DNA from 3 places in the Nitratireductor sp. WH36-1 genome. Region 1 is predicted to be linked to each of the others. Evidence: riboswitches for the same ligand, from Rfam matches in the RefSeq annotation. Region 1 holds a riboswitch; each other region holds the start of a gene.
The links. A riboswitch is a leader RNA that binds a small molecule or an ion and turns the genes downstream of it on or off. The one in region 1 is predicted to bind cobalamin.
Positions count from the first base shown of each region.

Region 1 (6,835 bases):
GGGCCTCGATGCGTTCAACGCTCATGAAGACCTGCGCGCCTACCTTGCCTGGCGCAGCGAGCCGGTCACGTCGCTGATTGCCGAGATCCGTGACGCCGCACATCCTGAAACAAGGGTGGTCCTGATCGACCTTGCCGACGGATGGCTGGGCGGGGTCGAACTGGAAGAAGCGGCAGGGGCCTGCGATGGCGTGATCCTCTGCTGCTACTGCATGGAGCCGCAGGCCGTGAGTGCGCTATTCGAAAAAGCGCGTGGCATCGTCGGACCAGAAAAATTCCTGGGCGTCGGGCTGCGCGTCTTCTACCCGGAGATGGAAAACGGCGACGACCTTGCCGAGCGGGCGCAGGCCGCCATCGCCGCCGGTGCTGATGGCGTGAATTTCTACAATTACGGCCTGATCCCGGAAAAGCGCCTCGACTGGGTGCGCACCGCCACCGACCGCCTGTCGTAAGACAGCGCCATTTCGCGAGGTGTCAGACGCCGCCACATGTCTGTGCGCGGCGCCCGCTGGCATGCGGGTTTTCCGCATTGCCCGGGCCTGTGCAGTTTCAAAAAAGCGCTGACGGCATTCCTTGACAACAAGCCGGCTATACGGCTTGATGTGGAAGTCCACTAATATGGATATGTGTCCATAATAATGGAACTGACAAATTTGGGAAAGGGGAACTCAGCATGGCTATTCCGTTTCGCGCACATGCGCTTCTGCTCACCACCGCAATGATGGTCGCGGCCGCACCGGCGGTCGCGCAGGACAAGAGCAAGCTCGACGAGGTTCTGGAACGCGGTCACCTCGTTCTTGGCACCGGCAGCACCAACGCGCCCTGGCACTTCAAGAGCGTCGACGACAAGCTTCAGGGCTTCGATGTCGACATGGGCCGCATCATCGCCAAGTCGCTGTTCGGTGATCCCGACAAAATCGAATATGTGACGCAGTCCTCGGATGCGCGCATTCCGAACATCACCACCGGCAAGGTCGATGTCACCTGCCAGTTCATGACCGTCACCGGTGAGCGCGCCCAGCAGGTTGCCTTCACCATCCCGTATTACCGCGAGGGCGTCGGCCTCATGCTGAAGGCCGATGGTGATTATGCGGATTACGAGGCGCTCAAGGAGGCCGGTTCTTCCGTCACCGTGTCCGTTCTTCAGAATGTCTACGCGGAAGACATGGTGCACGCGGCGCTGCCCGAGGCGAGCGTCGACCAGTATGAGTCCGTCGATCTCATCTATCAGGCGCTGGAATCCGGCCGCTCTGACGCCGTCGCCACCGACCAGTCGTCGCTTGCCTGGTACATGACGCAGAACCCCGACCGTTACCGCGATGCCGGTTATGGCTGGAACCCGCAGTCCTATTCCTGCGCCGTCGCGCGCGGCGATCAGGACTGGCTCAACTTCGTCAACACCGCCCTGCATGAGGCGATGACGGGCGTTGAGTTCAACTTCTATGCGGACTCGTTCAAGACCTGGTTCGGCAAGGATCTGCAGCCGCCGCAGATCGGCTTCCCGGTCGAATACAAGTAAGCATCGCATCTGCATGAGGGCGGCGGGTGACCGGGTGCGTCATCCGCCGGCCTTCCTGCATGGCTGGGACCCGATATGGGCTATACACTCAATTTTTCCGCCGTCTGGCGCAGCTTCGATCAGCTTCTCTGGGGGCTGCTGCTCAGCCTTGAACTGGCGATTGGCGCGATCCTGATCGGCGCCGTCATCGGCCTCGTAACCGCCTTTGGCCTCATCTCCAAAAGCGGCTGGGCGCGCCGCCCGGCAGCGCTTTACGTCACGGTGATCCGCAATCTGCCGATTCTCGTTCTGATCCTGTTTTCCTATTTCGCGCTGCCGCAGATGGGTGTCCGTCTGGGCAAGATCGAGAGCTTCGTGGCAACGCTCGCCATCTATTCCGGCGCCTATCTGGCGGAGGTGTTTCGCGCGGGCCTTCTGTCCATCCCCAACGGTCTGAAGGAGGCGGGCCTCGCCATCGGTCTGACGCCGATGCAGATCCGCACCTCCATCGTCATACCGCTGATGTTCAGAAACGTGCTGCCGTCGCTTTCTTCCACGCTGATCTCGCTTTTCAAGGACACGTCTCTGGCCGCAGCCATCGCGGTGCCGGAACTCACCTTCGAGGCGCGCAAGATCAATGTCGAAACCTTCCGTGTGGTCGAGACCTGGATCGTCGCTTCCTGTCTCTATGTCGCCACCTGCACGGTGCTGGCCGCGCTTATGCGCATGGTCGAGCGTCGTCTTGTGATTTCGAGGTGAGCCGATGAACGAGTTTCTCGCATTTCTCGATCAGGTCTGGCTTGCCCGTTTCGTGATCCTGCGCGGCCTTGGCCTGACCGTTTCAATCTCGCTTCTGGCCATCGCCCTGGGCTCCGTGCTGGGCGTTATGGTCGGGCTTGCGCTGACCTATGGAAACAGGCCGCTGCGTTTTGTCGTGCGCGCCTATACGGATTTCATCCGTGGCACGCCCGTGCTCGTTCTGGTGCTCGCCAGCTTCTACATCCTGTCCACGATCGGCATTGAGCTGAACGCGTTTCAGGCGGGTGTATTTGCGCTGGCGGTCTTCTGCTCCTCGCATGTGGGTGAAATCGTGCGCGGCGCGCTGCAGGCCATTCCGCCCGGGCAGACAGAAGCGGCCAAGGCCATCGGCCTCACCTTCAGCCAGACCTTCACTTCGGTTCTGTGGCCGCAGGCGCTGCGCCAGATGCTGCCCACCTGGGTGAACACGGCTGCGGAGATGGTCAAGGCGTCCACGCTTCTGTCCGTCATCGGCGTGGCCGAGCTTCTGCTCCGCACGCAGGAGATCATCTCCCGCAATTTCATGAGCCTGGAGTTCTATTTCCTGGCCGGCCTTCTCTACTTCGCCATCAATTACGCCATCGAGCGCTTCGGCAAATATGTCGAGCGCAAGGTGTCTGTTCCATCCTGAGAGTACCCGACATGACGAAGAACCTTCTTGAAATTCAGGCCCTGCGCAAGCGCTACGGTTCGGTGGAGGTGCTCAAGGGCGTCGACTGCACCATGCAGCAGGGCGAGGTGATCTCGATCATCGGTTCGTCGGGCTCCGGCAAGACAACCATGCTGCGCTGCATCAACATGCTGGAGGATTTTCAGGGCGGCCGCATCCTCATCGATGGCGAACCCATCGGCTATGAAGAGCGCAACGGCGTGCGCGTTCGCAAGAGCGAGAAGGAAATCGCCCGCCAGCGCGCGCTGACGGGCATGGCCTTCCAGCAGTTCAACCTGTTCCCGCACATGACCGCAGCATCCAATGTCATGCTCGGCCTGATCAAGGTGAAGAAGATGGCGCGCGACGAGGCGCGCAGCGTCGCGGAAAAATGGCTCGAGCGCGTCGGTCTCGGCCAGCGCGCGGATCACTACCCCGGCCAGCTGTCCGGCGGTCAGCAGCAGCGCGTGGCCATCGCCCGCGCCATCGCCATGAACCCGCGCCTCATGCTCTTTGATGAGGTAACGTCTGCGCTAGATCCCGAACTGGTGGGCGAAGTGCTTCAGGTGATCAAGGATCTGGCTGCCGATGGCATGAGCATGCTTCTGGTCACCCACGAAATGCGCTTCGCTTTCGAGGTTTCCTCCCGCGTCATCTTCATGAACCAGGGGGTAATCGGCGAGGAGGGGGATCCGAAGGTGATGTTCCTGAAGCCGCAGACCGAACGCCTTGCCGAATTCCTCAAGACGTCGAGCTTCGCCTGAGATCTTGACCAACTGCCGGCGGCGCGCCTGAGCGCCCGGCGGAAAATCTGGCGCCTGCCACGCACAGAATGATGGCGGCGGTGACCGACGGGCTGGATGCGGCCACGCTTGCCCGCCATGCGCTTGAGAGGGACGTGGTGCTCGCGCCCGGAAACGCCTTCAGCCTGTCAGGCTCGGCCTGCGGGTTCCTGCGTTTCAACGTTGCTCAATGCGACGATGAACGGATTTTTTCCGTTCTGGAGGAGATCACACGCGTGCCGTAGAGCCATGCCCAAAGCGGCGTTGCGAATAATCCAGCAGTTTGTTTCTGCTTTCCCCGGAAACAATATATTGACTTCATATATCCAGAAGATACCAACTGTAGGGGTTATGGTTCTTTCGATTCCTCGTGGGATCGGAAGTGAAAAGGGAAGCCGGTGCGCCTCTGGGCAAGGCCGGCGCTGCCCCCGCAACTGTAAGCAGCGAGCCGCTTTCACTTTGTGTCACTGATGCCCCAGCGCATCGGGAAGGCCGGAAAGCGGTGATGACCTGCGAGCCAGGAGACCTGCCATGACGAAATAAACGTCCACGGGCGGGGTGTCCCGGTGGTGCGTGTGTCGCCACGGCAATGCCGTCGCGCCGCATGTCTCCGCGCCCCCGTCCAACCGCCACGGGGGTCTACATGCCGGCGACTGAAGCACAACACACCACTGAAGCACAAAACACCAACGGCACCGCCACGGTTCCGCATTCCACTGCAAACACCGAAACTACATCTCTTGAACCGGGTTACCGCGTCATCCGCCGTAGTGGCGGTGTAACACCGTTCGATCCGGCAAAGATCGCGGTGGCGCTGACCAAGGCGTTTCTGGCGGTTGAGGGTTCCACCGCCGCTGGCTCGCGCCGTGTCCATGAAATTGTCGAGGAGCTTGCCGTACAGGTCGTGTCCGCGCTCACGCGCCGGGCCGATGCCGACCGTCTGTTCCACATCGAGGAAATTCAGGATCAGGTGGAACTCGCCCTCATGCGTGGCGAGCATCATCGGGTTGCCCGCGCCTATGTGCTCTATCGCGAGGAGCGCGCCCGCGAACGCGCCGCCGGGACGGCCAGTGTGGAAGCCCCGCAATCCGCCCTGCAGATGACGGCGGATGACGGAACGCTGGTTCCGCTGGACGAAGCGCGGCTTGCCGCAATCGTCGAAGAAGCCTGTGCCGGCCTCAAGACCGTTTCCGCCGAACCGATCCTCACGGAAGCCCGCCGCAATCTCTATGACGGCATCCGTCAGGACGAGCTGTCGCTTGCGCCCATCCTTGCCGCCCGCACGCTGGTGGAGCAGGAGCCTGACTATGCGTTCGTCTCCGCGCGTCTTCTGCTCGACAAATTGCGGCGCGAGGCTTTGACCTTTGTGGCCGGCAGGTCCGAGCAGGCGACGCAGGCCGAAATGGCGGAGCGCTATGCAAGCTATTTCCCCGACTTTATCGCGAGCGGCATTGCCAGCGAGCTCATCGACCCCGAGCTTGCCCGTTTCGATCTGGCGCGCCTTGGCGCGGCGCTCAGGCCGGAGCGTGATCTGAACTTCCAGTTCCTTGGCCTCCAGACGCTCTACGACCGCTATTTCCTTCATGCCGGGGGCATTCGGTTCGAGTTGCCGCAGGCGTTCTTCATGCGTGTCGCCATGGGGCTTGCCGTGCGCGAGATCGACCGCGAGGCGCGCGCCATCGAGTTCTATGACCTTCTGTCGTCCTTCGACTTCATGGCCTCCACGCCCACCCTGTTCAATTCCGGCACGCTGCGCCCGCAGCTTTCTTCCTGCTTCCTCACCACGGTGGCTGACGATCTCGACGGCATCTTCAAGGCGGTGAAGGACAATGCGCTGCTTGCCAAATATTCCGGCGGTCTCGGCAATGACTGGACGCCGGTGCGCGGTCTCGGCGCGCATATCAAGGGCACCAATGGCGAGAGCCAGGGCGTCGTGCCGTTCCTCAAGGTCGCCAATGACACGGCCATCGCCGTCAACCAGGGCGGCAAGCGCAAGGGCGCCGTCTGCGCCTATCTGGAGAGCTGGCACATCGACATCGAGGAGTTCCTCGATCTGCGAAAGAACACCGGCGACGACCGCCGCCGCACGCATGACATGAACACGGCCAACTGGGTGCCGGACCTGTTCATGGAACGCGTCGAGGCGGACGGTTCGTGGACGCTGTTTTCGCCTGACGAGACGCCCGACCTGCACGATCTTTATGGCAAGGCGTTTCGCGCTGCCTACGAGGTCTATGAGGCAAAGGCGGAAGCCGGTGAACTGCGTGTCTTCAAAACCGTGCGCGCGGTCGATCTGTGGCGGCGCATGCTCACCATGCTGTTCGAGACCGGCCATCCCTGGATCACCTTCAAGGACCCGTGCAACATCCGTTCGCCGCAGGGCCATGTGGGCGTCGTTCACTCATCCAATCTGTGCACGGAAATCACGCTCAACACGTCCAGGAATGAGGTGGCCGTCTGCAATCTGGGTTCGGTGAACCTCGTCAATCACATTGCCGATGGCGTGCTCGATCTGGCGCGGCTGGCGCGCACGGTCGGCACCGCCATGCGCATGCTCGACAATGTCATCGACATCAATTTCTACACCATTCCCGAGGCGCGCCATTCCAATCTGCGCCATCGCCCGGTCGGTCTCGGCCTGATGGGCTTTCAGGATGCCCTGCAAAAGCTGCGCATTCCCTATCAGAGTGAACAGGCGGTCGCCTTTGCCGATATGAGCATGGAGGCAATCGGCTATCATGCGATTGCCGCTTCGGTGGAACTTGCCGCCGAGCGCGGGCGCTATGCCAGCTTTGACGGTTCGCTCTGGTCGAAGGGCATTCTGCCGATCGATTCCATCCGGCTTCTGGAAGAAGCGCGACCGGGCGTTGAGATGGACAGTGCGGCAACGCTTGACTGGGAGAGCCTGCGCAAGCGGGTGAAGAAAACCGGCATGCGCAATTCCAATTGCATGGCCATCGCGCCCACCGCCACCATCTCCAATATCTGCGGCGTGTCCCAGTCCATCGAGCCCGCCTATCAGAATCTGTTCGTCAAATCGAACATGTCGGGCGATTTCACCGTGGTGAACGCGGCGCTGATTCACGATCTGAAAGAGCGCGGCCTGTGG
Region 1 is NZ_CM178970.1:952,911-959,745, forward strand. Features, by position in the region: gene AC4PTT_RS04610 (hypothetical protein) at 1-451, shown strand, start outside; gene AC4PTT_RS04615 (transporter substrate-binding protein) at 718-1,518, shown strand; gene AC4PTT_RS04620 (amino acid ABC transporter permease) at 1,594-2,256, shown strand; gene AC4PTT_RS04625 (amino acid ABC transporter permease) at 2,261-2,926, shown strand; gene AC4PTT_RS04630 (amino acid ABC transporter ATP-binding protein) at 2,938-3,708, shown strand; partial or broken gene AC4PTT_RS04635 (PLP-dependent aminotransferase family protein) at 3,795-3,971, shown strand; cobalamin riboswitch at 4,062-4,274, shown strand; gene AC4PTT_RS04640 (ribonucleoside-diphosphate reductase subunit alpha) at 4,370-6,835, shown strand, end outside.

Region 2 (6,835 bases), 350 kb from region 1:
GTCATTTCCTGCGCTTTGTGGCCGCCGGGGTGCCCGCATCCCGCATCCCTGGAGCCCTGGCTGCCGCGCGCCATTGCGAAATAGACGTCAAGCGGCACCGGGCCACCCTGCCAGCCATAGTCTGCCGGAACCGCGCCGACCATCACACTGGTGTCCAGTACCTGATCGTAGAGTGAGAAATCATTGGAAGGGATGATTGCAACGCCACGATCGCGCTGCTCCTTCCAGTTCTCGGCCCTGAGTTCCCTTGCAGTCTGGAGAAGGGTTTCTGCGCTGCTTTTGCCGGACCAATGGCTTTCAAGGGCGAGTTTCAGTTCTCGGCGGCGGCCGATACGCGGCACGCCGAGCGTGGAGACAGGAATTGAACGTTCAGACATGGCACACCCGATGCTGTTTGGGGCGGGGGGGGGGGCGTACGCAGACCGCGGCCTGAACGGCCGCCGCATGACGAACACCGGACACCCCGCCCGTTGACGTTGTTTCGTCATGGCAGGTCTCCTGGCTCACGGGTCTCGGCCTTGATCCGTCTTCCCGGACGTCTGTCCAGTGACTTGAATGGATTTCGGCTCGCCGCTGACAGTTGCGGGGGCAGCGCCGGATTTGAACCGGCTTCCCTCTTAGCCCGAATCCGCCTGAAGGCAGGTTCGAGAACCACGACGCGCCCAGATTCCTCGCAATGCGGCGGAAAGTCAAGAATGATATAAAGAAATGTTTATATCTTTACGTCTTGCCTGAAGGGTGATGTGCCTCTCTATTTTAGCTGTCGGGAAATCCTGTTCCGGAGTTGGTCCATGTGCGCGCGCGGGTCGGCCGGCAGACGGTTGACAGGCGCGGGTCTGAGTATACTTTTCGAAGCGGTCAAGGTTCCGTCGGCAGACCTGTCTCGGTCGGCGGCTAAGAGGGAATCCGGTTCAAATCCGGAGCTGACCCGCAACTGTGAGCGACGAGCCGCTTTGCCGATCATGTCACTGGCGTTATGCCGGGAAGACGGGTGAAGCTGTGATGAGCCGCAAGCCAGGAGACCTGCCTGATCGTGTGAAGTTCCGTGGTCGGGATATGCCACAGGAGCTCGTGCTTCGGAATATCCGGTTCCGACGCGCGATCTCCCTGCCGTTCCCGATCGCATCAGCTCGAGGAATGGCAGTGGATACGAATGCATTATTGAATGAAGGGCAGGGAAGCCGCGCGATCCTGCTTCTTGCAAAGTCGGCTTTTGCTGCTGCACCTCATGGCGAGATGGCGCGCCTCGCTGAAATGGCCGCAGGTTTTGAAGGTGTGACGGCGGTTCAGTACTGTTTCTCCGAACAGGGGACGCCGTCCTTGCGGTCCGCACTTCTGGAGCTGCGGGCAGAACATCATTCTGAGATCGTGATTGTCCCGCTCCTGCTTCCGATGGAGCCGAGCTTCCGGAACTGGCTGTCGAAATCGCTCCGGCGCTGGCAAGCCGAAACATCCGGCGGCTGGCCACCCATCCGCATAGCATCCGACATTGCCCGCAGTGCACATTTTGAACGGCTTCTTGGCGGTCTCATCGGCGACATTGTCCAGGAGCCGGCCGTTCCTCCCGCTGAAACTCCGGTGCGGGAAGGCTCTCTGGTGCCGGCGCAGAAAAGGCGGGTTCTGGTGTGTGAGGGCGGGGCGTGCAACGCTGCCGGGGCGGACGTTCTGTGGTGTCATTTGCGCAACCGGCAGAAGGAACTGAACCTGCGCAACACGGGGGATGGCACCATGACCGCGAAAGCAACCTGTCTCGGCCCCTGCAATCTCGCGCCGGTTCTTCAGGTATTTCCCGAAGGCACCTATTACGGTGGCGTGAATGAGGATGCGATAGACCGCATCATTGAAGAGCACCTGCTTGGGGGACGCGTTGTCGCCGATTTCGCCTATGAGCCGACCGGTCGCAAACAGCGGCTTCGCGGGACTTTAAACAGGTAATGGTAGCGGCGGGGAGGAAAACGGTTGGCCTTGCAGGTCAGATCAGGTTAACGATTGCGCGCCACGGTTCCGCAACGTCGGATGAAACGGGAACGCAGGACGGGTTCGTCCCAGTCTGCGGCTGCCCTCGCAACTGTAGGCGGCGAGTTCGGTATCGATCCACTGGTCAGTCGGCCGGGAAGGGATATTCGAACGCTTGAGCCGCGAGCCAGGAGACCGGCCTTGGCGCAAACGCAATTGTCGGCGAGGTGTCCGGCAAGAGGGTAGCGTAGACCGGTCTCGCGGGGTGCAAGGACGCCCTGCGGCGCATTCGGTCGATGCGGGCGCTCTTTCACGCACCTCCCGGCGCCCCGTGTCGATCGAGGTGATCATGTTGTTCAAGTCCGTTCTCGGCGCTGCCATTGTCGCGCTGTCACTCTCCCAATCCGCTTTCGCAGAAACCATTACCGATGATGTCGGGCGTCAGGTCGATGTCGACCTGCCCGTCAAGCGCGCTGTGATCTTCAACCGCTATTCGGTTGAATTCGCACGCGCCATCGGCGCCATCGAGCAGGTGGTTGGCACCGGCGCCAGCACCTATCGCGATCCTGCCTACTGGCCGGAATTCGGCCCCGACGACGTGGTGGGCCAGGGGCAGAGCGAGCCCAATTACGAGGCCATCATCGCCAAGAAGCCGGATCTCGTCATTCTGCCGCGCAACGGCGTTTACGAGGAGGCGGCGCGCCAGCTTGAGCCGTTCGGAATTCCGGTTCTGGTCGTAACCTCCTGGGATACGCTCAAGCATGTCGAGAACGTCAAGCTGATGGGCAAGCTCTTCGGTCGCGAAGAGCGGGCGGCCGATCTCGCCGCCTATTATGAGGATTACAAAGCGCTTCTGGCCGAGCGGCTTGAGGGCGTCGAGCCGGTGCCGGTTTATCTGGAGGAGAAGCGCCCGCTGGTGACGGTCACGCCGGGCTCTGGCTGGCACGACATGATCGAAGCCGGTGGTGGCAGGAACGTTTTTGGCGAAATCGTCATTGAGGACGAGCCGGCCGCGCGTGGCAATCCCAACGCCTTCACCATCGATCCGGAGGAACTGGTCGCGCGCGTGCCGTCGCTGATCGTGAAGCTGGAACCGGGCGCTTACACGACCATCCCCCAAGAGCAGTACAAGGCGACATGGGACGGGCTTATGGCGCGTGAGGACATCCGCGCCACCCCGGCGGCAGAGGCGAAGAACGTCCACGTCATCAACTACTACCTCGCCGGCGGCTCCTCGAAGATCACCGGCGCGCTGCAGATCGCCAAATGGGCGCATCCAGAGCTGTTCAAGGATGTCGATCCGGAAGAGGCCATGCGTCGCTGGATCGAGGACTTCCAGGGACTGCCCTATCAGCCGGGCATGACCTATCAGGGCGACTTCTGAGCAAGCTGACATGACGGGGCGGGGCCGATGACCGATACGCTTGAAACCGAAGCCGGGGGTACAGGTGCCGCCTCGGTCGAAAAAGGCAGGGGCCTTGCCGCCCGGTATCGGGAGGGCGGACGGCGACGCATTCTGCTGATCGCCCTGTCATTCGCGCTTTTGATGATTGCCGCCGCAGCGGTTTCCGTACGTGGCATCAACGATACAAGTGTCGGAACGCTTGCGCTCGTTCTCATGGAGCGGGCAAGCCTCGGCTATTTGCCAGGATCATCGGACGAACAGGCGGCGCGGGTTCTGCTTTACCTGCGCCTGCCGCGTGTGGTGATGGCGCTGGTGGCCGGCGCTGCCCTATCCGTGTCCGGCGTTCTCATGCAGGCCATTACCCGCAATCCGCTCGTCAGCCCCTATACGATCGGCGTGTCCTCGGCTGCCGGTTTCGGGGCTTCCGTCGCCATCATGTTCGGTATCGGTCTTCAGGCGGCAGGCGTCTATTTCGTCCCCCTGTCGGCCTTTGTCTGCGCGCTTCTGTGCGCGCTGGCCGTTTTTTCGTTGAGCTGGTGGCGGGGCATGGGGGCACAGGCGATGATCCTCACCGGCATTGCGCTGATGTATCTGTTCAGCGCATTGACCGCTGCGGTCCAGTTTGTCGCCACCGAAGAGCAGCTGGCCCGTGTCGTGCACTGGACGTTTGGCAGCCTCAACGGGGTGCAGTGGGATGCGGTCGGTCTGTGCGCCGCTGTTCTCTTCGCGGTGCTCATTCCGATCCAGGCAAGAGCCTGGCAGCTCAACGCACTCACCGTCGCCGGCGATGATGTCGCGCGTTCGCTGGGCGTCGATGTGCGCCGTCTGCGCACCTTCGCCATTCTCTTTTCCGTCGTCTCCGCAGCCTCGGTCATCAGCTTTGTGGGCGTCATCGGGTTCGTTGGACTGATCGGGCCGCATCTGGCACGCATGATGATCGGCGGTGATCACCGGCTTCTGCTGCCCTTCGCAGCAATCTGCGGCGCAGTGCTTCTTCTGGCCGCCGACACGATCGGGCGGCTGGCTTTCAGCCCGACGGTCCTTCCGGTGGGCATTGTCGTTGCCTTCGTTGGTGTTCCGGTCTTTCTGCACCTGATCGTGTCGCGGCGGCGGGAGGCTTTCGCATGACCCTTCTTGAAGCGCACAATCTGCGGCGGGTGCTGAACGACAACGCCGTTCTCGACGGCATATCGTTACGGGTAGGACCTGGCGAAATCGTCGGTCTGGTAGGGCCAAATGGCGCCGGCAAATCCACGCTGGTCCGCGCGATGCTCGGTCAGACGCGTCTCGAAAGCGGCCGGGTCCTGCTCGACGGGCGCGACATCGCTGGCATTTCGGCAAGGGAGCGGGCGCGGCTCGTGGCTTATGTTCCCCAGCGCACGCCGGACGGTTTTCCGGTCAGCGTTTTCGATGCCTGTCTTCTGGGGCGAACGCCCTATATGGGTATGAGCCCGGGCGCGCGCGACATTGCGCTGGTGGAGGAAGTTCTGGAAAAGCTCAATCTTTCCAGCCTTGCGTTCCGCTCCCTTGATGCGCTCAGCGGCGGAGAACGCCAGCGCGTCATGCTTGCGCGCGCCCTTTCGCAACAGACGCCGCTTATCGTGCTCGATGAGCCGACGAGCGCCCTTGATATTGGCAACCAGCTTTTCACCCTGCGGTTTCTGGCCGATCAGGTGCGCGAGCGGGGTGTCGGCATTCTGGTCGCCATACACGATCTGGCGCTGGCGGCGCGCTTCTCCAACCGGATCGCCCTGCTGCACAGGGGGCAGCTTATTGCCGAGGGGCCCTGGCAGCACGCGTTGACTCAGGAAACCATCCGCGCGACCTACGGCGTGGACGCAGAGTTTGGCGAACTGAACGGGGCGCCGGTGATTGCTCCGTTCGAGATGGAGCGGCAGGGCGGGGCCTGAGCTTCCTGTCGCCATACCAACTCCGCTTGAAACGGACGGTTTTCCCAGACTATCCGCGCGGTGTTTTTCGTCTCGGTCTGTGCAGCGTCGTTGCCGGTGATTCTCCGAATTGAGCCCGGTAGGCGCGTGAGAAATTGGCGACATGCCGGTATCCCAACTGGTAGGCTACTTCGCTGACCTGGCACTTTTCATCGAGCAGCAGGCGGCGGGCCGTGCGCAGTCTTTCGGTGCGCAGAAAGGCGGCAAGGCTCACGCCGCGCAACACCTTGAACATCTGCTCCACCCGCGCGATCTTGAGACCTGCGCGCGTTGCAAAGTTTCGTGCAGCCGCACCGTCGTTCAGATTGTCTTTCACATGGGCGACAAGTTCATCGAAGCGCATAAGCTCCCATTCGGTAAACATCTCGCCGTCCGGATCATATTCGCAGAAAGCGGTCATCGCCTGGCTGAAAAGCTGCTTGCCCAGGCCTTCAATGGTCATGGCCCGCAACGGGCCATCTATGCTGGGGCCGAAGAGGCTTGTGGCCAGCGTCTTGACGCCGGCTGGAAGCGGAATGCTCTCAAGGCGCTCCAGTGATTTGCCACGCGCCATGAAGGGGGCAAGCCTCATCGGCTGATTTCCGTTTAGCTGGCGTTTGAGAAGGCGTAGCGAGATGGCCACGCCGGTATGCCGTATCAACGTTCCAGCGCGAACATCCAGGATGAAGCCGGAGGGCCCAACCCTCATGAGGCTCAGCGTGTTCTCGGCCATGGGGCCCGTGGTCCCGATGGGGGTGCTGAAATCTGCGCCGCCGGCGAGTTGGACAGAGAAGCCGATCCACGGCTGGGGCAACCGGTTTGTCACGGTAAAACGGCAGTCTGCTTCGGCTTCGATCTCCGACCGATAGATGGCGACACCATTGTCGAATGTCAGGCGCTCCACCCTTCCATGTGCACCGGGAATGGCAATCGCATTGCCTCCGACCATGCGCCATTCCGGTGCATCTCCATTTTGCCGCATTGATCGTCCTGCCCCTGAAAACGTGGAAAACTGCGCGCTGGCTGAATGTCTGAAACCAGAAATGAAAATGATAAGTCATCATGAAAGTGATAATCAATTCATGTAGCTAAATAAAACGCCTGCCAGTAGCTTCCGGTCGAATTTGTAATTTGCGAATACCGGAAAGTCAGGGCGTCCCATGAAATTAAAAACGCTATCGAGCGGTCGTGTTTCCAGCGGCGCGGAGGCAATCAGAAAGAGGCGGCTGTGGGCAAGCACGGCCCTGGTCGCCTTCAGTGTCGTTGCGGTGGTGGGACACGGTCGGGCGCAGGAAATTATCGATGGCTCCATGGAAACCGTCGATGGCGATGGCACGGGAACCAAACCGAGCCCGTGGCTGCTTCCTGGTAGCCTTATCCTTGGTGATCAGAGTGCTGGAATGCTGATCCTGCAAAACGGAGGCCTTGCGTCTGCGACCGACGTGCAGCTTGGCGCCAGGGCTTCGGGCGAGGGGCAGCTCTGGCTTCATGGATCAGTAGCTGATCGCGGCGTGCTTGAAACCGGTCAGGTCAGTGTTGGTGCGGG
Region 2 is NZ_CM178970.1:1,300,873-1,307,707, forward strand. Features, by position in the region: gene metE (5-methyltetrahydropteroyltriglutamate--homocysteine S-methyltransferase) at 1-377, opposite strand, end outside; cobalamin riboswitch at 472-671, opposite strand; cobalamin riboswitch at 845-1,044, shown strand; gene AC4PTT_RS06200 ((2Fe-2S) ferredoxin domain-containing protein) at 1,144-1,935, shown strand; cobalamin riboswitch at 1,983-2,174, shown strand; gene AC4PTT_RS06205 (ABC transporter substrate-binding protein) at 2,306-3,340, shown strand; gene AC4PTT_RS06210 (FecCD family ABC transporter permease) at 3,368-4,489, shown strand; gene AC4PTT_RS06215 (ABC transporter ATP-binding protein) at 4,486-5,271, shown strand; gene AC4PTT_RS06220 (helix-turn-helix domain-containing protein) at 5,321-6,238, opposite strand; gene AC4PTT_RS06225 (autotransporter outer membrane beta-barrel domain-containing protein) at 6,450-6,835, shown strand, end outside.
Region 2: it holds a riboswitch for cobalamin, as region 1 does, so the genes downstream of both, AC4PTT_RS06200 ((2Fe-2S) ferredoxin domain-containing protein) here and AC4PTT_RS04640 (ribonucleoside-diphosphate reductase subunit alpha) in region 1, are expected to answer to the same signal.

Region 3 (6,835 bases), 590 kb from region 1:
CGAGCGGATCGGCGTCGAAGACGAGGCCGACATAAATCCAGCCGCCGATCAGAAGCGTCAGTGCAAGCTGGATGGCCAGCAATTGCGGGCGGCTGCGATAGCGCGTCCAGAACAACGTCACGAAAAAGATGATCGGGAATATGAAGAAGGTGCCCGCCATCCATTGCGGGATCGGTGTTTCGCGGATGCCCGGCGTGACCAGCAGATAGAAAAGCAGGATGACCGGGAAGGCCAGCACCAGATTGGCGAGGAACGACAGGAGACTGTCGATGCGCCCGCCATAATAGCCGGCGGGCAGACCAAGCGTGGTGCCGACCATCAGCGCAAAAAGCGTGGCCGCCGGGGCGATGATAAGCACGATCTGGCTGCCATAGACCATGCGCGAAAAGACGTCACGCGCGAGCCTGTCGCCACCGAAGAGGAAAGCCTGTCCCGTCTCCGGCTCGATGGCGCCGGGCAGCACGTTCTTCATGATCGGGAACTGCGCCAGCGGGTCGAAGGGGGCGACCGTGCCGGCGAAGATTGCGGTGAACAGCCAGAAGCAGCAGATCATGACGCCGGTAATGCCAACGCCCGTGTCGAAAAGCTGGCCGTAGAGGCCGAGCCGGCTGCGAAAGCGCAGGCTTAAAACCAGAATGATCGCCAGCGCCACCCAGACCGGCCAGAAGCGCGCCAGAACGCCAAGAATGATGCCGAAAGTTCCAAGATAATCCACTTGCATCGCGCGTCCTCCCTACTGCACGCGGATGCGCGGATTGAGATAGGCATAGCCGACATCGGAAATGAGCTGCGTCGACAAAACCACGAAAACCGAGACCAGAGAGCAGCCGAGCAACAGGTCGATGTCGTTGTTGCTCGCCGCCTCCACCAGCGTGAAGCCAAACCCCTGGTACCGGAACATCACCTCGACGATGACCACGCCGGTCAAGAGCCAGGGGAACTGGAGCATGATGACCGTGAACGGTGCGATCAGCGCATTGCGCAGCGCGTGTTTGAGCACGACGGTGCGGAAGCCGAGCCCCTTGAGGCGCGCCGTACGGATGTATTGCTGCGTCATCACCTCGACCATCGAGGCCCGTGTCATGCGCGCGATATAGCCGATGCCGTAGATCGCCATGGTCATGACCGGCAGCGTGAAATTGTAGAACGAAATGCCCTGTCGCGTGGCGGTGGCGGCGGAGCCGTTGAGCCAGCCGAGCCAGGAAGCGAAGATGACGGCGAAGATCACGCCCGACACATATTCGGGCGTCGCCGTGGTGGCGATGGAGGCGACCGAAAGGGTGCGGTCAGTGCGGCTGCCCTCCCGCATTCCGGCCAGAACGCCGATCAGAAGCGCCACGGGCACCATCACCACCATCACCCAGAACATGAGGATGCCGGTGGCGCCCAGGGCCGGAAAGAGCTTTTCGGCCACCGGCACCTTGAACTTGGTGGAGCAGCCGAAATCACCCTGCAGAATGCCGCCGTAATAGGGTTCGGCGGGTTCGTCGCAATAGGAAAACCGTGGCGTGGCGACGCCCGTTTCGGGGTCGATGTTGGGCTGTTTCTGGACGACGCCGAGCCATTGGCCATAGCGCACAAAAAAATTCTGCCGGTAGCCGTTCTTCTCAAGCCAGCTTTCGAGCTCTTCAGCCGAGGAGCGCATGTCGAGCTGGCTGATCGCGAGCTTCTTGAGATTGGGCTCCAGATTGACCAGAAAGAACACGACAAGGGTCAGGCACAGCATCGTCAATGCCATGACGCCCAAACGTCTCAGTATAAATCCAAGCACGGTTTCCCCTTCCCCCGTTTACGGAGGTTGTTGTTGGTTGCCTGCGCAATGGGGGCCCGTGCGGCCCCCTTGTTCCGGGTCTCAGCCCTCGTCGAGCCAGACCTTTTCCAGGTCGATCTCGAAGGTCTGGTGCATGCCGTGGTTCATCACGGTCTCCACGGAGTGATTGTAGAGCTTGCGCCAATAGGGCTGGATGATGATGCCGGAGCCCTGAAGGATCTCTTCGATCTGCTTCATCACCTCGCGGCGGCTGTCGGGGTCCGGAATGGCCAGCGCCTGTTCGATCAGCTTGTCGAGTTCGGGATTGGAATAGGCGGACTCGTTCCACGCCTCGCCGGTGCGATAAGCGAGCGCGACCACCTGAATGCCGAGCGGACGCATGTTCCAGTTGGTCATGGACAGCGGGTATTTCGTCCAGTCGTTCCAGAAGGTCGAACCCGGCAGAACGGTGCGCTTGACCTTGAAAACCGCCTCGCGAAGCTGTGCGGCAATGGCGTCGCCGGTGTTCTTGTGCCAGTCCTCGTCGACCGAGATCAGCTCGTGCTCGTGCTCCATCTGGCCGGCCTCTTCCATCAGCGCCTTGGCCGCGTCCACATTGCGCTCGATCTTGGGCAGCTCCGCATACTCGGGATGGATCGGGCAGACATGGTGGTTCTCGGCCACCTCGCCGGCATTGTCGTAGCCAAGCGCCAGAACTGTGGCGTTGTCCACGGCCATCTGCAGCGCGCGGCGCACCCGCTCATCGTCATACGGCTTGTTGTTGACATTGGTGCGGGCCACAATCGTGGTTGCCGTGGTGACCTCGGACTTGACCAGGCCAATGGCGTCGAGAATGTCCACGAAATCGGCGGTGGTCTCGTAATTGGTGTGGATCTCGCCGGATTCAAAGGCGCTTACCATGGCCGATGGATCGGTGCCGTAATCGATGAATTCGATGCCATCGAGATAGGCCTCGCCGCCCCACCACTTGCCGTCTTCGCGCTTCTTCAGTTCGACGCGGTTGCCCACTTCGTATGAAACGAGTTCGAAGGGACCGGTGCCGATGGGATTGGCGATGAAATCACGGCCCGTCTCATCGAAGCTCGGATGCACGATCAGGCCCGGATAGTCGGCCATGCCGGGAATGATGGAAATGTCAGGGGCAGACAGGTTGAGCTTCACCGTCATGTCGTCGACCTTCTCGATCGCGCCTTCGCGCGCCTTCTTGGTCTCCGGATCGATGAGTGCAGCCATGCGGGCGGGCATGGAGTTGCCCTCCACCGTCTGATCGCACCAGCGGTTGAAGTTGTAGATCACATCGTCTGCGGTAAAGGCGTCGCCATTGTTCCAGGTCACGCCCGGACGCACGTGGAGAATGTACTCGGTGGCGTCTTCGTTGACCTCCCAGCTCTCCAGAAGCCGGCCCTCAAAGGTGAAGTCGCGCGTGTATTTCACCAGCGGCTCAAGCGTCTGACGCATGGCGTTCGCGATCTCGGACCAGTCGGCCGTGCGCGGGTCTTTCGGATCCTTGATGAACATGGCCACACGCAGCGTGCCACCCATTTTGGGCTCCTGAGCGAGCGCATGGGTGGGCACGGCAAGGCCGAGCATGCCATAGGCGGCGGCTGTCGATGCGCCGAGTGCGCTTGCGAGCGCCAGGAACTCACGTCTGTCCATTTTTCCGACGCGCGCTTCGTTCGCCATTTCGGCGACGCGGGCTGGCACTTTCTCGCCATTGCTCTTGAAAAACGTCATCGACGCACTCCCATTTCTTGCCGTTATCAGTTTGTGTTCAGCATTTCCCATCGCGCCAGCGATGTCAAAAAACGACCGGGGCCAATGGTAAGTTTTGCAGGTTTTTCGACCGTTGAAATGACGAGTTTGCGACAAATGAGCCGCAAAACTGACAAATAAAGCCGATTTCGCAACAATTTTCGAAACCTGTACTGACAATCCCCGCCACTTGCGCCGTTATGGGCGCAACAGCCGCCCCACAGGCCGCGATTGACGCTGCCGGAGCCAGTTGGTAAGCGATTTTTTGTTCGCTTGAGGTGCTCCGGCAGGCACTCGCATGCCGGGGAAAAGGGAACACGGAACGGCCCTGCATGATCAGGCCGCAGCCGTGGCTGCTCCCGCAACTGTGAGCGCCGAGGCTCCTCCTATGCCACTGGGTGCAATGCCCCGGGAAGGCGAGGAAGCCGATGAAGCGCGAGCCAGGAAACCTGCCTTGAGCCGTCACCGACCGGATGCGGGACGCTTCCGGGGCTGTGGATCTCGCAGTGGTGACGAAATGTCATCGCTGGCGGGGGACAGATTCAGACAGCCATCGCTCTCCAGCAAAAGAAGCAGCATTCTCATGGAGAGCACGCATGCCATCCAGACGTTATCGCACCCGGCTCCTGCTCAGCGCTTCGGCGCTGCTGACGGGCCTTTCAGCCACCATGGCGGGCGCAGAAGACTATGTGCTTGAAAAACTGGTCATCACGCCCAACCGCACACCGGCAGAGGCCTCCACCGTGGGGTCGACGGTGAACGTGGTGGGCCGTGAAGAGATCGAGGAACAGTCCCTGCCGCTGGCCGTCGAGTATCTCGACCTGCTGCCGGGTGTGAGCCTCTCATCGCCGGGTGGCGTTGGCGCGGAGGGCAGCCTTTCGATCCGCGGCGCGCCGCGCCGCTATGTGAAGACGCTCTATAACGGCATCGACATTTCCGATCCGACCAGCCCACAGGTGCAGACGTCCTACCAGTATCTTCTGTCGGGCGGCCTGCAGAGCATCGAAGTGCTGAAGGGATCGCAGAGCACGCTTTACGGCTCCGATGCGATTGCCGGCGTGATCAGCCTGTCGACGCTGGGCGACATCGAACCGGGCATCGCCCATATCATTCAGGGCGAAGGCGGCTCGCACGGCACGGTCGGCGGCTCCTACGGCTTCAGGGCGGCGAACGAACAGTCGAAACTCTCCATCAACGCAACCGGCTACCGCACCGACGGCATTTCGGCTGCGGCTACGGGCACGGAGCGCGATGGCTATGAGAACGTCACCTTCGACGTGAATGCCGAGCATGCATTTTCCGACGTGTTCTCCGTATTCGGCTCGGCGCTCTACATCGACGCGGAAGCCGAGTTCGACAATCAGGGCTTCGGCACCATTCTGCCGAGCGACAATCTGACGGCGACCAACCACAGCAAACAGCTGGCCGGCCGCGCCGGCTTCAATCTCGACCTGATGGACGGCCGCTTCCGCAACACGGTTTCCGTGCAGGCCTTCGACCTGGAACGCTCCATCACCGGCACCGCGTTCGACGGCTCTTATGACGGTCGCCGCTACAAGGCCGATTATCTGGGCGCATTCGACGTCAATGAATGGCTGACGGTTCAGGGTGGCGCGGATTACGAACGCCAGAGCGCAGTCTTTCCCGCCGGCATGTTCAACCCCCAGATCGATTCCGATTTCTGGATCGCAGGCGTCTGGGGCGAGGCCATTGCCACGCCGGTAGAAAACCTGACGCTGACAGCCGGCCTCAGGCAGGACGAGCACAGCGAATTCGGCGGGCACACCACATACCGGGCAACCGCCTCCTATCTCATCGATGCGACCGGAACGCGTCTGCACGGCTCGGTGGGAACCGGCTTCCGTGCACCCAGCCTCAACGAGCTTTTCGGTCCGTTCGGGGCAAACCCCAATCTGCGGCCTGAAACCAGCTTCGGTTTCGACATTGGCGTGGAGCAGCGTTTCTGGAACGACAGGGCAATCGCCGACATCACCTATTTCCAGCTCGAGATCGACGATCTGATCGGTTACACGACCCAGTATAACCAGATCCCCGGCACGTCGCGCATGCGCGGTGTCGAGGCCTCGCTCAGCTATGCCGCGACCGACTGGCTGGACCTCACCGGAGCCTACACCTACACGCATTCGGTGGATCAGAACGATGCACGGCTGCCGCGCGTGCCGCGCCACGAGATCGGGCTGGTCGCCAGCGTTCGGCCTGCCGAGAAATGGACCATTTCGGCCTCGGCCAAGGCGGCCATCGACACGGTGGACACGGGCAATTTCAAGCTGGACGATTACCTGCTGGTCAACGCCAAGGTGGCCTACAAGCCGACCGAGGACACCGAGCTCTATGTGCGCGCGGAGAACCTGCTCGATCAGGATTATCAGACGGTGCGCGGCTACAACACGCCCGGCTTCTCGGTGTTCGCCGGGTTCCAGGCAAAGTTCGCGCCCTGATGCGTGAGCGCCGGAAACGCCTCTCCCGCCTTTCCGGCCTGACATTTCTGGCCGGCGCGCTTCTCAGTGCGCCGGTTTCAGCTGCGCCCGAGCGGGTCATGTCGCTCAATCTGTGCACCGATCAGCTGGCCATGACGCTTGCCGAACCGGAACAGCTGATCTCGGTTTCCTTCCTTGCCCGCGAGCCGGACCTTTCCATGCTGCATGAGAAGGCGCAGGGTTTTCCTGTCAATCGGGGTCTTGCCGAAGAAGTGTTTCTGGAAAAGCCGGACCTCGTGGTGACCGGCACCTACTCGCTGCACAACACGACCGCGCTTCTGAAACACCTCGGCTTCAGGATCGAGGAGTTTTCCTTCGTGCAGACGCTCGACACCATTCCGGGCGAAATCCGCCGCATGGGCGCGCTTCTCGGTCAGGAAGCGCGGGCCGAGAAGCTGGCCGATGATTTTTCGCGGGAGCTTGATGCCATCGCAAAAAGCCAGTGCGACATGCGCCCCACCATGATCGCCTATGATCAGAACGGGGTGGCGCTTGGCAGCGGAACGCTGGCCGATTCCGTTATGCAGGCGGCGGGCTTTGCCAATCTCGCGGCTGATCTCGGACTGGTGGGCGTTGCGCCCTTCCCGCTCGAACAGGTCATCGCCGCCCGGCCCGACGTCATCGTCACCAGCGCGTCAGAGGGCGCGCCCACCCTTGGCGAACATGTGCCGCGCCATCCGGCAATTGCCGCGCTGCCCGACACGCGCATCGGCGCATTCGTGCCTGCCGGCGCATGGTCCTGCGGGTCGCCCGCCGTGATTGAAGCCGTGCGCGCGCTGGCAAGCCTGCGCGCCGAAATCGCGCCCTGCCCGCA
Region 3 is NZ_CM178970.1:1,541,856-1,548,690, reverse strand. Features, by position in the region: gene AC4PTT_RS07395 (ABC transporter permease) at 1-721, opposite strand, end outside; gene AC4PTT_RS07390 (ABC transporter permease) at 734-1,738, opposite strand; gene AC4PTT_RS07385 (ABC transporter substrate-binding protein) at 1,853-3,505, opposite strand; cobalamin riboswitch at 3,783-3,994, shown strand; gene AC4PTT_RS07380 (TonB-dependent receptor plug domain-containing protein) at 4,120-5,982, shown strand; gene AC4PTT_RS07375 (ABC transporter substrate-binding protein) at 5,982-6,835, shown strand, end outside.
Region 3: it holds a riboswitch for cobalamin, as region 1 does, so the genes downstream of both, AC4PTT_RS07380 (TonB-dependent receptor plug domain-containing protein) here and AC4PTT_RS04640 (ribonucleoside-diphosphate reductase subunit alpha) in region 1, are expected to answer to the same signal.